Regions from separate parts of the Mesorhizobium sp. URHB0026 genome, predicted to be linked through region 2. Evidence: riboswitches for the same ligand, from Rfam matches in the RefSeq annotation. Region 2 holds a riboswitch; the other holds the start of a gene.
The links. Region 2 has a riboswitch for cobalamin ahead of bluB (5,6-dimethylbenzimidazole synthase). Riboswitches for the same ligand answer to the same signal wherever they lie in the genome.
Positions count from the first base shown of each region.

Region 1: another riboswitch for cobalamin. It lies ahead of ACVWWD_RS24115 (CbtB domain-containing protein); the one in region 2 lies ahead of bluB (5,6-dimethylbenzimidazole synthase).

Region 1 covers NZ_JBSSCN010000001.1:4,888,826-4,896,531, reverse strand. The annotation lists gene ACVWWD_RS24125 (SRPBCC family protein) at 1-424, opposite strand, end outside; gene ACVWWD_RS24120 (aromatic ring-hydroxylating oxygenase subunit alpha) at 414-1,001, opposite strand; cobalamin riboswitch at 1,143-1,341, shown strand; gene ACVWWD_RS24115 (CbtB domain-containing protein) at 1,378-1,557, shown strand; gene ACVWWD_RS24110 (CbtA family protein) at 1,573-2,376, shown strand; gene cobU (bifunctional adenosylcobinamide kinase/adenosylcobinamide-phosphate guanylyltransferase) at 2,369-2,884, shown strand; gene cobO (cob(I)yrinic acid a,c-diamide adenosyltransferase) at 2,886-3,494, shown strand; gene cbiB (adenosylcobinamide-phosphate synthase CbiB) at 3,491-4,465, opposite strand; gene cobD (threonine-phosphate decarboxylase CobD) at 4,464-5,510, shown strand; gene ACVWWD_RS24085 (tyrosine phosphatase family protein) at 5,507-6,016, shown strand; gene ACVWWD_RS24080 (creatininase family protein) at 6,017-6,820, opposite strand; gene ACVWWD_RS24075 (RidA family protein) at 6,876-7,259, opposite strand; gene ACVWWD_RS24070 (ABC transporter substrate-binding protein) at 7,528-7,706, shown strand, end outside.
Region 2 covers NZ_JBSSCN010000001.1:3,234,032-3,241,737, forward strand. The annotation lists gene aroC (chorismate synthase) at 1-664, shown strand, start outside; gene ribB (3,4-dihydroxy-2-butanone-4-phosphate synthase) at 798-1,898, shown strand; gene ACVWWD_RS15855 (MFS transporter) at 1,919-3,139, opposite strand; gene ACVWWD_RS15860 (TetR/AcrR family transcriptional regulator) at 3,260-3,868, shown strand; partial or broken gene ACVWWD_RS15865 (hypothetical protein) at 3,958-4,942, shown strand; partial or broken gene bluB (5,6-dimethylbenzimidazole synthase) at 5,059-5,733, opposite strand; cobalamin riboswitch at 5,737-5,918, opposite strand; gene ACVWWD_RS15875 (histone deacetylase family protein) at 6,097-7,023, shown strand; gene ACVWWD_RS15880 (exodeoxyribonuclease VII small subunit) at 7,027-7,278, shown strand; gene ACVWWD_RS15885 (DUF2277 domain-containing protein) at 7,370-7,636, shown strand; gene ACVWWD_RS15890 (pirin family protein) at 7,676-7,706, shown strand, end outside.

The sequences.
Region 1 (7,706 bases), 1.7 Mb from region 2:
TGTTGTCGATGTCGGTCTCGGCGAGCGCCTCGGGCGCGAACAGCCATTCTGCGGTCAATTCGGTCTGTTCGGGACCGAGCGGCGTAAGCCGCACAGTCCTGACATAGTCGACATGGCCGACGATGAACATCGACGGCAGGCTGGTGGCATAGGTCTGACCGGCGCTGCGCTCCGCCGGCGTCAAGCTCGGGAAGACCGGCCCGTGCGTCTGCCCATCACGCGACCATGTCTCAGCCCCGGCGCGCAGGCCGCCTGAAAATTCCGGCGCGTCATTGTCGGCGTGGCGGAGCCATTCGGGATCGTCATGCCGGCTCATCAGGCCGCGGCCATAGATCGGCACCAGCCGCGACAGGTCCTTGTGGACGCCCGGGCAGTGCAGGCACTCGTTGAAGTTTTCCCAAAAAATCTTCCAGTTACAGTTCATCACCTTGTGCAGCACATGGCCCGATACCAGCGTTTCCAGCGGCCAGTTGCCGAGATCGCCGGAGGCTGGGTCGAAGGAGGATTGCGCCGAGCCGGCGGCATCTTCCGCAAGATTGACGAAGACGAAGCCCCGCCACACCCGAGAGCGCGACGCGATAAAGCGGATGATCGGCCTTGTCGAAACCGTCAGGCAGCGATTTCGACGGCACGCGCACCAGATCGCCACGCAGCGAATAGGACCAGGCATGATACGGGCAGGTGATCAGCCGCGCCTTCAGCCGGCCCTCGCTTTCCTGGCAAAGCTGCGAGCCGCGATGCCGGCACGTGTTGTGGAAGGCACGCAACTCGCCGGTGTCGTCGCGCAGCACGAGGATTTCCTGCGTACCAACGCGGAAGGTGCGGAACGCCAAAGGCTGGGCAAGATCGGCCTCGCGGCAGACGAGCAGCCAGTCCCTGTACCAGATGGCGTCGAGATCGCGCTTATAGTTGTCCTGGTCCCAATAGGCCGATGAGGGCAGCGTCGGCTCGGTTCGAGTCAGGCCGTTATAGGGCTCGCGCTCGCTGGCATTGGGCTGCATGGCTGGCTTCCCGTGAGGGTGCCAGCCGACACCCGGCCATGAAGTTTGTCAATCGGGACGGGGTGAGGCAGCTTCGCCGATACGACGCTCCTGCGCTGGCGGCTGTCGGAATTTGGTTTGCCGGGCGCGGCGAATTTCCTTATAGTCGCCGATGTCGTCGGTTCCTTTTTGGAGCCAAGAGGGAATGCGGTGCGGGGAGGAATTCCTGCCCAATGCCGTGGCTGCCCCCGCAACTGTGTGCGGTAGTCCTCTCCATATGCCACTGAAGATTTTTCTTCGGGAAGGTGGGGAAGGGCGCTTATCCGCGAGCCAGGAGACCTGCCGGCGACAGGAAACTGACTTCGATGCCCTCGGGTGGAGGGCGAAAGGACAAGACATGACTACCGCTTCCGTCTCCCTCGGCGCCTCCGTCTCCTCGCAGTCCCGTTTCATGCAGCTCGCGCTCGCGGCGCTGCTCGGCATCTTCGTCGTCGGCTTTGTCGGCTTCTCGCATATAGATGCGGTCCACAATGCTGCCCACGACTATCGCCACTCGATGGCGTTTCCCTGCCACTAACGAGGATCCGACATCATGAATCTGTTTCGCAACGTCGTGTTCGTCGCGGCGATCGCGGGGCTTGTGGCCGGTGTCGTTCTCGCCTGCATGCAGGCCTATGCCACCGTGCCGCTGATCCTCAAGGCCGAAGTCTACGAAAAGGCCGGCGGCGGCCACCACCATGATCACGCGGCCGCACCAGCGGCGACCAATGACGCGATGAGCACGGTGGCGCCCGCTGGGAATGCCACGAGCTCTGCCGCGCCCGCGGGCACCGATGCCATGGCACCGGCGGAGGAAGACGAAGGCTGGGCGCCGGCCGACGGTTTCGAGCGTTTCGCCTTTAGCGTGGTTGCCAATATCGTCACCGGCATCGGCTTCGCGCTGGTCCTGGTCGCGGTTTCCGAGTTCTTCGGTGGCGTCGGCAACTGGCGCCAGGGCGTGTTCTGGGGCTTGGCCGGCTTTGCCGTGTTCACACTGGCACCGGGCCTCGGACTGCAGCCGGAACTGCCGGCAATGCCGGCGGCCGATCTTCTGCCGCGCCAGATCTGGTGGACGGCAACGGCGGCCGCGACCGCGATCGGCCTAGGCCTGATCGTGTTTCGCAGATCGTTGCCATTGACCATCCTCGCCGTCTTGCTGATCGTCGCGCCGCATGTCGTCGGCGCGCCGCAGCCCGACAGTTTCGAGACGCCGATCCCGGAAGGCCTGCACCATCAGTTCGTGGTGGCGGTGACGGTGACCAATCTGGTCTTCTGGCTGGTGCTGGGCGCGATCGTGGGCGTGGTGCGCCGGCGCTTCACCGCCACGGCGACCAGCATGCGCGACAGTTTTGCCTGATCGCGGCAGGCTGACCTTCATCATCGGTGGTGCGCGCTCCGGCAAGAGCGCGCACGCCGAAACCCTGGTGACGGCATTGGCCTCGCCATGGGCCTATATCGCCACGGCGCAAGCTTATGACAACGAGATGCGCGAGCGCATCGCGCTGCACCGCTGGCGGCGCGGTGAGGGCTGGTCGACCATCGATGCGCCACTCGACCTCGCCGAAGCGCTGGAGGCGTCGCCGGACGGTCAGCCGGTGCTTGTCGACTGTCTGACGCTGTGGCTGACCAATCACATGCTGGCCGATCACGACGTCGATGCCGCGTGCCGACGGCTGGCGGACGTGCTGTCTCGGCCGCGCGGACCGTGGTTCGTGGTGACGAACGAGGTCGGGCAGGGCATCGTGCCCGACAACGCGTTGGCGCGCCGGTTTCGCGATGACGCCGGCCGACTTAACCAGCGGGTCGCGGCAGTGGCCGACACGGTGCTGCTCATGGTGGCGGGGCTCCCGCTCAAGGTGAAGTGAAATGACCGACGACAAGGATGAAGAACGCCATCGCGCCAAGATGGCCAAGCGCAAGGCGGTGCAGGACGCCGAGGTTGCGGGCAAGACGATCGAGAAGGGATTGCTGATCGTCAACACCGGTCCCGGCAAGGGCAAGACCACGGCCGCCTTCGGTCTCGCGCTGCGCATGCTCGGCTACGGCAAGCGCGTCGGCGTCGTTCAGTTCATCAAGGGCAAATGGCACACCGGCGAGAAGGACGCCTTTGCCGCCTTTGGCGACCGCGTCGTCTGGCATGCAATGGGCGAGGGTTTCACCTGGGAGACCCAGGACCTGAAGCGCGACATCGCGGCCGCCGAGGCCGCCTGGGCCAAGGCCCTGGAATTGATCGACGATCCCTCGATCAGCCTTGTCGTGCTCGACGAGCTCAACATCGCGTTACGCTACGATTATCTCGCTCTCGACAAGGTAGTTGCGGCGCTCAAGGGCCGGCGCGAGGGTCTGCATGTCGTCGTCACCGGCCGCAACGCCAAGCCGGGGCTGGTAGAGGCTGCCGATCTGGTCACCGAGATGGGCGTGACCAAGCATCATTTCTCGGCGGGCGTGAAGGCGCAGCAAGGCATCGAGTTCTAAAAAACCAGAACAGCGATCAGCGCGACTAGGCCGAACAAGCCGATCAGCAGGTAGTCCGCGACCCGGTAAAGCTTGAGCGCCCGCCTGATGTCGCCGCTGTCGACATCGCGGCGGCCGCCTTCGCCCATGAAGATGTCGTCGACCATGATACCGCCATAGCTGCGTGGTCCGGCGAGCGCCAGCCCAAGCGCACCGGCCATGCCCGCTTCCGGCCAGCCAGCATTGGGCGAGCGGTGTTTTTTCGCGTCACGCCGCACCGTCTGCCAGGCACCGCGGGGGTCGGCGCCCTCGACCAGGAGGGAAGCGAGCACGATCAGCAGCGCCGTCAGCCGCGATGCCGGCAGGTTGATCCAGTCGTCGAAGCGCGCCGCCGCCCAGCCGAAGGCCTCATGGCGCGGAGTCCGGTGGCCGATCATCGAATCGGCGGTGTTGGCCGCCTTGTAGGCAGCGCCGCCGGCGAGCCCTCCGACCCCGGTCCAGAAGGCGGGGGCGACGATGCCGTCGGAAAAATTTTCCGCTAGGCTCTCGATCGCCGCGCGGCAGACGCCGGCGCGGTCGAGCGTCTCGGGATCACGGCCGACGATCCGCGAAACGGCGGCCCGGCCCATGTCGAGGCCTCCGCTGTCGAGCGCGTCGGCGACGGCTTCGACATGTTCGTAAAGGCTTTTCTGCGACAGGAGCGATGTCGCCAGAAAGACGGCAATGATCCACCCCAGGGGGACAAACCAGAGCAGAACAAGCTGCACGCAAAGGCCTGCTATCGCCGGCACCAGCACGATGAACAGAAGCGCCTGGACACCACGTTGACGACGCAGCGCGTCGGGATCAGTGGCGCGGTTGAGCCGCAAGTCGAGAAAGGATATCAGCCTGCCGAACCATGTCACCGGATGGCCGATGGCGCGAAACAGCCAGTCGGGATAACCAAGGGCGAATTCGACAATTAATGACAGGAAAGCGATCAGGACTGACATGAAGCTTCTTGAAGGAGCGGTGGACCATGGTGGAAGTCTTGGCCGGGCAAGGGCGCTTTTCCCCAATGCCGTGCTGCCTTTCGTCGACCTCTCGACCGGTATCAATCCGCACTCCTACCCGCTTTTCGACCTGCCCGCCACCTCGCTGTGGCGATTGCCAGAGGCCGCGCGTGGGCGCGAATTGATAGAGATTGCGGCCAACATCTATGGCGCGCCTTCCCCAGCAAGCGTGGTGGCGGCCCCTGGTACGCAGATCCTGTTGCCGCGCGTCGCCTCGCTGGTGAGGCCCGGCAAGGCAATGGTGCTTGGGCCGACCTATGCCGAACACGCCCGGGCGGCGGCGATTGCCGGGCACGACGTGGTCGAGGCCAGCGATTTCGCGACGTTGGCGGAAGCGGACCTCGCCATCATCGTCAATCCGAACAATCCGGATGGGCGCATCATCGAGCGCGACCGGTTGCTGGTGCTGGCCGCCGGACTTCGCGCCAAGGGCGGGCTGCTGGTCGTCGACGAGGCGTTCATGGATGTGGGCCCACGCGAGCACGGCCTCGCCGGCGATGTCGGCCAGGGCGGCATCGTCGTGCTGCGTTCCTTCGGCAAGTTCTTTGGTCTGGCCGGCCTGCGGCTCGGGTTCGCGCTTGCCGACACGCCGACCGCTGAACGGCTGGACATGCAGTTCGGGCCATGGGCTGTCGCAGGACCGGCCCTGGAATACGGCATCCGCGCGCTCGCCGATCTCGACTGGCAGGATGCGATGCGGGCCTCGCTGGCGGAAGCGACGGGGCGGCTCGACGCGCTGTTTAGCCGTTTCGGCGTTCCCGTCGCGGGGGGCACCACGCTGTTCCGCTATCTCAGCCTGCCCGATGCCAGCGGCCTGTTTTCCGGGCTTGGCCAGAGCGGTATCCTGCTGCGGCATTTCTCCGAACGGCCGCATGCCCTGCGCGCCGGCCTGCCGGGGAGCGAGGAGGAATGGCGCAGGCTCGAATCCGCCCTTGCCGATTGGGCGTCGCGGCGCGAGGATCGGTCGAAAGGTTTCAAACAATGATCCATGTCTGCTCGCTGGCGAAGATCGAGGAAGTGGTGGCCAGGACCGGCGCCGACCGCATGCTGTCGCTGCTCGCCGCCGGAACGGACGTAATCCGACCGGCCTCGATCGCTCGGGAAAACCATCTGCACCTGGTCATGCACGACATCGCCGTGGCGCAGGACGGCATGACCATGCCGGGCGAGGAGCATGTCCGTAACCTGCTCGATTTCGCACGCCGCTGGGACCGGGCGAGACCAATGCTGGTGCACTGCTATGCCGGCATCAGCCGTTCGACCGCCTCGGCCTATATCATCGCCGCGGCTTTGGCGCCGAAACGCAACGAGGTGGAACTGGCGCAGACGCTGCGAGCGCTGTCGCCTTCGGCGACCCCCAATCCGCGGCTGATCGCGGTGGCCGACGCGCTGCTCGAGCGCAACGGCCGCATGATCGAGGCGATCGAATCGATTGGGCGCGGCGCCGACGCCTTTGAAGGCACGCCGTTCGCGCTCAAGATCGACGGTTAGCTATTTCAGCCACTCCGCGAGCTTGGCCTTGCGCACATCGCGCACCAGGTTGATGAACCCGTCAGCCTGATATTCCGAGGTCAGCCGGCCTTTCTCGGCTGTCGCGATGCTGGCGTCACCGACCACGCCGTTCGGGTTGAGATCGCTGGCGATCCAGGCGAAGGCGTGGGTGCCTGTCTGGCGCAACAGCGAGAATTCCTGCTCGGCCTTGGCGACATTGGAAACGAAATTGTCGGCCTTGCCCATGTCGACGAGATCGGGCCGGAAATGCAGCATCAGCGACGTCTCGACATCGCCGCCATGAATGCCATGACGATCCTCGAGTTCGGTGTACATGCCGGCCGGGCGGCCAAAGCGCTGCCAACTGGTCTTCACCGCCAGCATCTTTTCGCGCACGCGCAATTCCCGCGTGACGATGCCCATGATCTCCTCATTGCCGCCATGCGAATTGACGACGATGAGCTTGCGCACGCCGGCGCGCGCGATCGAGACGCCAAGCTCGGTCCAAGCGTCGACCAGCGTCGTTGCCGGCAGGGTCAATGTGCCCGGCGCGTGCAGATGCTCGTTCGACTTGCCCACCGCCTGGACCGGCAGGATGCGGATATCGAGATCGTCGGGCAAGCGTGAAATCACCGTATCGAGCATGCCGTTCATGATCGAAGTGTCGGTCGAGACGGGCAGATGCGGTCCATGCTGCTCGATCGCCGCCAGCGGCAGCACCGCGATTGTCGCCTCGGGATCGATCGAGGCGTATTCGGTGGTCCGGTAGTCGCCCCACCATACGCGTTTCTTGCCAGTAGTCATGTCGCGCCTCTTCAATGATCAGGTCAGACCTAGCGCGGTGCGGCCGGCCTGTCGATCACCCGGCCGCGATGGCCTCGACCTCGACCTTGAATTCGGGCCGGGCAAAGCCGGAAACGATCATCAGCGTCGAGGCTGGCGCCGGGCTGGAAAACAGCCGGTCGCGGACCTCCATGTAGGGCCGCAGATGGCTGCGGTCGGTGACGTAGGCGTTGATGCGAACGATGTCGCCAAGTCCCAGCCCGGCTTCGCCCAGAACCGCCGCGATGTTCCTGAAGCAGAGTTCGGCCTGCGCGCCGGCGTCTTCCGGTATCTGGTCGTCCGCCGTGATGGCGACCTGGCCCGAGCACAGCACCAGCCGCTTCCCGGCCGGCACCTCGACGCCGTGGCTGTAGCGGGCAAAGGGCGGCTTGATCGACTTAGGGGTGAGGAACTTGAACATGGCGATCTCCTGGATATCGCCAGCCTAAGGCCGGAGGCATTGCACCATCAAGATGGTGGTGCATGTCGCCCGTGCGATTGTGGACAGGCGTTCAAAAAATAGGCACGATGCGCTTCGGTGCAGCACGACCTTTCCGGCTTTCGCAGATGGCTGTGGTGCAGGCGGGCGGGTCCCGGCGCGTGACGCTGGTGGCATGTGTCTTGCTTCTTGAATCTTTGGTGTCAAGCACGGCGCGCAACGCGCCGGTGCAAATAAAGGGCGGTGGTCAATGTACGTGAAACAGAAGATTTCGGCCGCGGTGGTGGCACTGCTTGCGGCCAGCACGCTGGGCGCGGCGGCGAATGAAAAAGTCACTTTCGGCACCAACTGGCTCGCCGAGCCGGAACATGGCGGCTATTACCAGGCCGTGGCCGATGGCACCTACGCCGCCTGCGGTCTCGACGTCAC
Region 2 (7,706 bases):
GCTCGCCCGCAAAGTGGTGCCGGGCATGGTGGTGCGCGGCGCGCTCGTGTCGATGGGCGAAAAGTCAATCGATCGCGCGAACTGGAACTGGAATTTCATCGGCGATGCCGAGAACCCGTTCTTCACGCCTGACCCGGCTTCGGTTCCTGTTTTTACGCAGTATCTCGACGGCATCCGCAAGGCCGGTTCCTCGGTCGGCGCGGTCATCGAGATCGTCGCCGACGGTGTGCCTGCCGGCCTCGGCGCGCCGATCTACGCCAAGCTCGACCAGGACATCGCCTCCGGCCTGATGTCGATCAACGCCGTCAAGGGTGTCGAGATCGGCAATGGTTTCGAGGCCGCCCGCATCACCGGCGAACAGAATGCAGACGAGATGCGCATGGGCAATGACGGCAAGCCGGTGTTCCTGTCCAACAAGGCCGGCGGCATCCTGGGCGGCATCTCGACCGGCCAGGCGATCGTCACCCGTTTTGCCGTGAAGCCGACTTCGTCGATCCTGACGCCGCGCAAATCGATCGACAAGGACGGCAGGGATGTCGAAGTGATGACGAAGGGTCGCCATGACCCCTGCGTCGGCATCCGAGCCGTGCCGATCGGCGAGGCCATGGTCGTCTGTGCCATTGCCGACCACTATCTGCGGCATCGAGGACAGACAGGTAGGTGAGTAGGGAGTAAGCTGCCCGGTCCGCCGACGCGTCGTTTTTTTTCTTTTCGCTATTCCCCTACTGCCTTACTGCCTTACTCCCTTACTCCCTTACTCCCTTACTCCCTGTTCCATCGAGTGAAACGAGCGCTTTATGCCTTACGACCAGAAGAAGATCGTGGAAGCCATTCGGGCCTTCGAACGTGGCGAGATCGTCGTCGTCATGGACGATGACGGGCGCGAGAACGAGGGCGACCTGATCGTCGCGGCCGTCCATTGCACGCCGGAGAAGATGGCCTTCATCGTCCGCAACACGTCGGGCATCGTCTGCACGCCGATGCCGCGCGAGGAGGCCAAGCGGCTGAACCTCGCGCCGATGGTGGCCGACAATGATTCGGCCCACACCACCGCCTTTACAGTCAGCGTCGACTTCAAGCATGGCACGACGACAGGCATTTCGGCCGACGACCGCACGCTGACCGTGCGCAACCTCGCCAACGGCAATGTCGGCGCCTCCGATTTTGTCCGCCCTGGCCACATCTTCCCGCTCATCGCGCGCGAGGGCGGCGTCTTGATGCGCTCGGGTCATACCGAGGCGGCGGTCGATTTGTGCAAGCTCGCCGGCCTGCCGCCGATCGGCGTGATCTCGGAACTGGTCAACGATGATGGCACCGTCAAGCGCGGCCCGCAGGTCGCGGCCTTCGCCGAGGAGCATGGCCTCAAGCAGGTATCGGTCGCCGACCTCATCGCTTACCGGCAACGCAAGGAAACGCTGGTCGAGCGCGTCGCCTGCTCCGACATCGAGACGCTGGGTGGCAAGGCGCAGGTCTTCACCTACACGCTGCCCTGGGACACGATGCATCACGTCGCCATCGTCTTCGGCGACATCCGCGACGGCGAGGAGGTGCCGGTGCGGCTGCATTCGGAGGATGTGGTGACCGACGTGTTCGGCACCAGCCACCGGCTCGACGGCATCATGAAGGCGATGGGTGAACGCAAGCGCGGCGTCATCGTTTATCTCAGGGAAGGCTCGGTCGGCGTCGCCCATCAGGAGCGCAACCGGCCGGCGCCAGGCGACCGCGAGGACCATGAAGAGGCGCGCCGGCGCGAGAGCGAATGGCGCGAGATCGGTCTCGGGGCCCAGATCCTGAAGGACCTCGGCATTTCCTCGATCAATCTGATTGCCTCACGCGAACGCCACTATGTCGGCCTCGAGGGTTTTGGCATTCACATCGCCAAGACCGAGATCATCTGAGCTCGACAAACCCTGCCCTGTCATTCGGCCGGGATTGCCGCCTCGCATCCTTCCAACTCGCATTCGTGGGTGGCGAGGCTGCGCTGGCCGAGCAGCACAGTGATCAGTGCGATAGCACCTGACGTCACCGAAACCCAGAACCCGTTCTGGGCGCCGAATGCATCCACCACCGCGCCGGCGGCGAACGAACCCAGCGCCATGCCGATGCCGATGCCTGTCGTCACCCAGGTGATGCCTTCGGTCAGCATCGTTTCAGGAACATGCCGTTCGATCAGGCCGAAGGCGGTGATGAAGGTCGGCGAGATCGCCACGCCGCTGATGAAGACAGTCAGCGCGAGCGCTGGCACGGTGCTGGCGGTAAGCGGCAGCAGTGTGCCGAGCCCTACCAAGGCAACCGCCATGGCGAGCTGGCGCTGCAGCGGTGCTTTCAGGTTGAGCGCGCCGATGATGATGCCGAGCACGAAGGAGCCCAGCGCATAGACGCCGATGACGAGACTGGCAGTGCCCGGCTGGCCGAGTTCCTTGGTGATCGCCACCGTGCTCACCTCCGTCGTCGCGAAGGTCGCGCCGATGAAGATCATGGCGAAGGTGATGATTTGAACCGGCCCCAGACGGATTGCCGAGCCGCTGGAGCCATGGTCCACCGGCCGCACTTGCGGCTCGGTCGAACGCTGCAGGATGAAAGCTGTCGAGCCCAAGGCGAGGAACAGCGTGCTGACGAGCACGCCCGCTTCCGGGAACAGCGCGGCGCTGAGGCCCACCGACAGCGATGCGCCGGCGATATAGACCAGTTCGTCCGCCGCCGACTCGAAGGCGAAGGCGGTGTTCATCTCGGGCCGGCCCCGGAAAATCTCGGTCCAGCGCGCCCGCACCATGGCCGGCATGCTTGGCATTGCCGCGGCCAGCAGCGCCGACGCGAACAGCGTCCATACCGGCCAGTCCTGATTGGCCGATGCGATCAGGGCCGCGAAAGCGAGCACGGAGATAATGGTGGTGGGTACGACAACCCGTGTCTGGCCGAGGCGGTCGACCAACCTCGATATTTGCGGCGCCAGGAAGGCATTGGCCAAGGCGAAAGTCGCCGAAACCGCGCCCGCCAGCCAGTATTCGCCACGCGTCTGCGACAGCATCGCCACGATGCCGATTGGCGCCATGGCGATCGGCAGGCGCGCCATGAAGCCGGCGGCGGCAAAGCCCCTGGCTGCGGGAGCGCGAAAGATTTCCGAATAGGGGTTTTGCATGGCTCTGTTCCTCGACAAGGGGCGATTCCACAATTACATACGAGACGTATAAGTGTTAAATAGAGCATACGCCGCGTATGTCAATTGGCATACGACGCGTATGTAGATAAGGCCAGAAGCATGCATCGACCGCGCAAGGAGATGATTGCCGAGACACGCGCCAAGCTGATTGCCGCGGCGCGCCAGGCTTTCGGCACCATCGGCTATGCCGAAGCGTCGATGGATGATTTCACCGCGTCGGCCGGGCTGACGCGCGGCGCCCTCTATCATCACTTCGGCGACAAGAAGGGGCTGCTTGAGGCGGTTATGGCCGAAATCGACGCGGAGATGGCGGCCCGGGTGAATGAGGTCGCGTCGCGGGCGCCGACCCGCTGGCAGCATTTCGTCGACGAATGCACCACCTATATCGAAATGGCGCTGGAGCCGGAAATCCAGCGCATCATGTTCCGGGATGGTCCGGCTGTGCTGGGCGATCCGGCACAGTGGTCGAATGCCAACGCCTGCGTCGGTTCAATGACCGATCATCTGACCGCGCTGCAAGGGGAGGGGGTGGTCGTCCCCGGCGTCGATCCGGAGTCGGCAGCGCGGCTGATCAATGGGGCGAGCAGCCAGGCTGCGCAGCGGATCGCCAATTCGCCAGATCCCGAAGGGACCTCGAAAATGGTGGTGGCCGCGTTCAAGCAATTGCTCGAAGGCCTGCTGAAAAAACCGGAAGCGCTTTCAAGATGAACCTCCATGGCAGTCCCGCCACCACCTGCAATTGACAATAGCCGGTTTGAGCGCATCCTCGGCAGCCATCTCTGAGGGGAGATTCGGGCATGTGGGATTTCGATATCGGCAGGTCGGTGTCCATCATGATGCGGACCTGGCCTTTCATTGTCTTTCGCATGATCGTCTATTTCGGCATCACGCTGGCCTACATCATGGCAACCGGCACCGGCGCATCCGTCGGCTATGGCGTCGGCCATATTTCCACCGATCCCGACGGACCATTGTCTTTTGCGATGTGGGGCGGCGTGGTCGGTTTCGGCATCGTCTCGATCGCCGTCTACTGGATCCGCGAATACATCCTCTACGTCGTCAAAGCGGGCCATATAGCCGTCATGGTGCATCTGATCGACGGCCATGATGTTCCCGACGGCCAGAACCAGATCGCCTACGCAAAAGAGATCGTGACCGAGCGTTTTGCCGAGGCCAACATCCTTTTCGTTGTCGACCAATTGGTCAAGGGCGCCATCCGCGCCATCACCGGCCTGCTCGGCGGCATCGCGGCCTTCCTGCCTATTCCTGGCCTGAGCGGACTGGTTTCCGTTCCTCAACACTGTGATTCGCCTGTCGCTGACCTATGTCGACGAGATCATTCTTGGCTACAACATCCGCATCAATTCGTCCTCGCCGTTCGAAACCGCGCGCCAAGGCGTCGTGCTCTACGCCCAGAACGGTAAGACCATGGTCAAGAACGCCGTCTGGCTGGCGGTCATCATGTGGGCCGTGTCGTTCGTGATTTTCCTGCTGATGCTCGCTCCGGCAGCCGCTATTCTTTACATCATGCCCGGGCAGCTCGCCGGCTGGGCTTTCGTGCTGGCAATCGTCTTTGCCTGGGCTTTCAAGGCGGCCTTCATCGAGCCCTTCGCCATTGCCTGCCTGATGCAGGTCTATTTCAAGACCATCGAGGGTCAGGTCCCCGATGCCGCCTGGGACGCCAGGCTGGCCGAAGCTTCGTCGAAGTTCAGGGAACTCAAGGACAAGGCGCTCTCCACTTTCGGCGGTTCGCGCTGGGGCACGGCCGGCGCGACGAGCTGATCGGCCGGGCTCGCGGGCGCACCGGCGACGGTGCCGAGGCGCGCCACTGCTGATTTGAGCGGCGCTTCGCCTTGCCCGCGAAAAGTCTCGCTCATGATCAGCTCGGGCAGCGGCAGCCGCCGGCCCCAGCCATGCGTTTCGAGGTCCGGCTTCGGTGCGAACTCGGAAACGCGGCCGACGCAGAGATAGGCGATCGGCGTCACGTGATCGGGAATCGCCAGCAGGCTTTTCAGCGCTTGCGCCTCGATGATGCTGACCCAGCCGACCCCAACGCCCTCGGCACGCGCGGCCAGCCAGAAATTCTGCACCGCGCAGACCGTGCTGTAGAGATCCATCTCCGGATTGTGCCACCGCCCCAACGGCGAGCCTTTCGAGCGCTCGCGGTCGCAGGTGATGCAGATGTTTAGCGCGCTTTCGCAAATGCCTTCGAGCTTGAGCTTGCGGTAGAGCGCCTGCCGTTCTGCCTCGATTTCAGGCAGTTCCCGTTCTCGCGCGGCCAGGAACAGGTCGCGCACCTCCGCCCGCCGCGCGGCATCGCGGATGACGATGAAGTTCCAGGGTTGCATGAAGCCGACCGATGGCGCGTGGTGGGCGGCAAGCAGCAGCCGCGCCAGCACCTCGTCGTCGATCGCCTCCGATGTAAAATGGCTGCGGACGTCGCGCCGCGTAAACATGGCACGGTAAACCGCGTCGCGCGCACTCTGGTCAAATCCATCGCCCATTTGAGCGGTCATGGCTTCCCGCATCGCTTGTCCCCTTGCGATTGCAATCGATGCCATCCGCCTGACCATGCGGATGACGATGCCTGCCAGGCCGGTCTTCTGGCTCGGGATCAACCCGCGTCCGGTGCCTTCCCGTCATCGACAGTGGCATCTACCGGCGCGGTCCCCCTCACAGCGTTGGGCACGCCACGGAGTTCAACCGTGTTCCCGATTCTCCTGCCAGGGCATTTGTAGCCAAGTGGAAACACTTGGCGTCGCGGAATGCGGCTAAAACAAACAGACCGGCAGGCACCAGGCAGTAGCGGCAGTCTTACTCCGAAGGGCCGACGACGCCAATGCCCGCAGCGACATGAATGGACGCAGGTTCGATTTTCCCCAGCGATCAAGCCGCAACGCATGGCCATCACGGCGCCGGGGCACTAGATAGGGGGCATGGCCACCCGTCTTTACACGCACCCGATCTTTCTCGAACACATCACCCCGCCCGGTCACCCCGAGCGGCCCGACCGCCTGCGCGCCATCGAGCGCGTGCTCGACGACGAAGCTTTTGCCGCGCTTGACCGCGTCGAGGCACCGCAGGGCGACGAAGCGACCATCCTCTACGCGCATCCCGCCGATTTCGTCGCGCGTGTCCGCGCCGCCATCCCCGACGAAGGCATTGCCCGCATCGACGCAGACACCACCGCCAGCCCGAAAAGCTGGCAGGCGGTGATTACGGCGATCGGTGCCGCCAATGCCGCCGTCGACGACGTCTTTGCGGGCCGCGCCGACAACGTCTTTGTCGCCGCCCGTCCGCCCGGCCACCATGCCGAAAAGACCACTGCCATGGGCTTCTGCTTCTTCAACACGGCGGCAATCGCGGCCCGCTACGCGCAGAAGAAGCACGGCGCCGAGCGCGTCGCCGTCGTCGACTGGGACGTGCATCACGGCAATGGCACGCAGGATATTTTTTGGGACGATCCCTCGGTGCTTTATTGCTCGACGCACCAGATGCCGCTTTATCCCGGCACGGGCGCGAAGAGCGAGACCGGCGCCGGCAACATCGTCAATGCGCCGCTGGCGCCTCGGACCGGCAGCGAGGTGTTTCGTGATGCGTTCCTGTCGCGCGTGCTGCCGGCACTCGACAATTTCGCGCCGGATCTGATTGTCATTTCGGCCGGCTTCGACGCGCACCATCGCGACCCGCTGGCGGAAATCAATCTGACCGAGGACGATTTCGACTGGGCGACCGGCCAGCTGATGCAGCGCGCCGCAATCCACGGCGGCAACCGGCTCGTCAGCCTGCTCGAGGGCGGCTACGATCTGCAGGGATTGGCATTTTCGGTCGCCGCCCATGTCGGGCGACTGATGAAAGGATGAATGATGACCGGTGAGATCAACGAAGACGTCAAGGCGATGAGCTTTGAACAGGCACTCGACGCACTGGAGAAGATCGTCGATGATCTGGAGCGGGGCGACGTGCCGCTCGACCAGTCTATCCGGATTTACGAGCGGGGCGAGGCGCTGAAGGTCCATTGCGACCGGCTGCTGAAGGCCGCCGAGGACAAGGTCGAGAAGATCAGGCTGTCGCGCGACGGCAAGCCGGTTGGAACCGAGCCGCTCGACGCGGACTGAGTCCGGAGCAGCCTTACCGATTTTTGGACACGATCATCATTGAGGATACAGTTCGTCCCGATTGAAACGGACAAGAGGAGATACGGAAGCGATGTGCAGAAACATCAAGACCCTGTTCAATTTTGATCCGCCGGCAACTAACGACGAAGTCCGTGACGCGGCACTGCAGTTTGTCCGCAAGCTGAGCGGCACGACGCGGCCTTCTGCCAAGAACCAGCATGCGTTCGATCATGCGGTCGAAGCCATCGCCGCATCCGCACGCGAATTGCTCGATTCCCTCGAAACCCACCAGCATCCGCGCAATCGCGAAGAGGTGGCGGCCAAATTAAAAGCAAAAGCGGCGATCCGGTTCGCCTGATATGCCCACGCGCCCGCTGACCGCTGACGAGGAGAGTTCATGAGCTTCTTCCCCGGCAAAGACCCTGAGG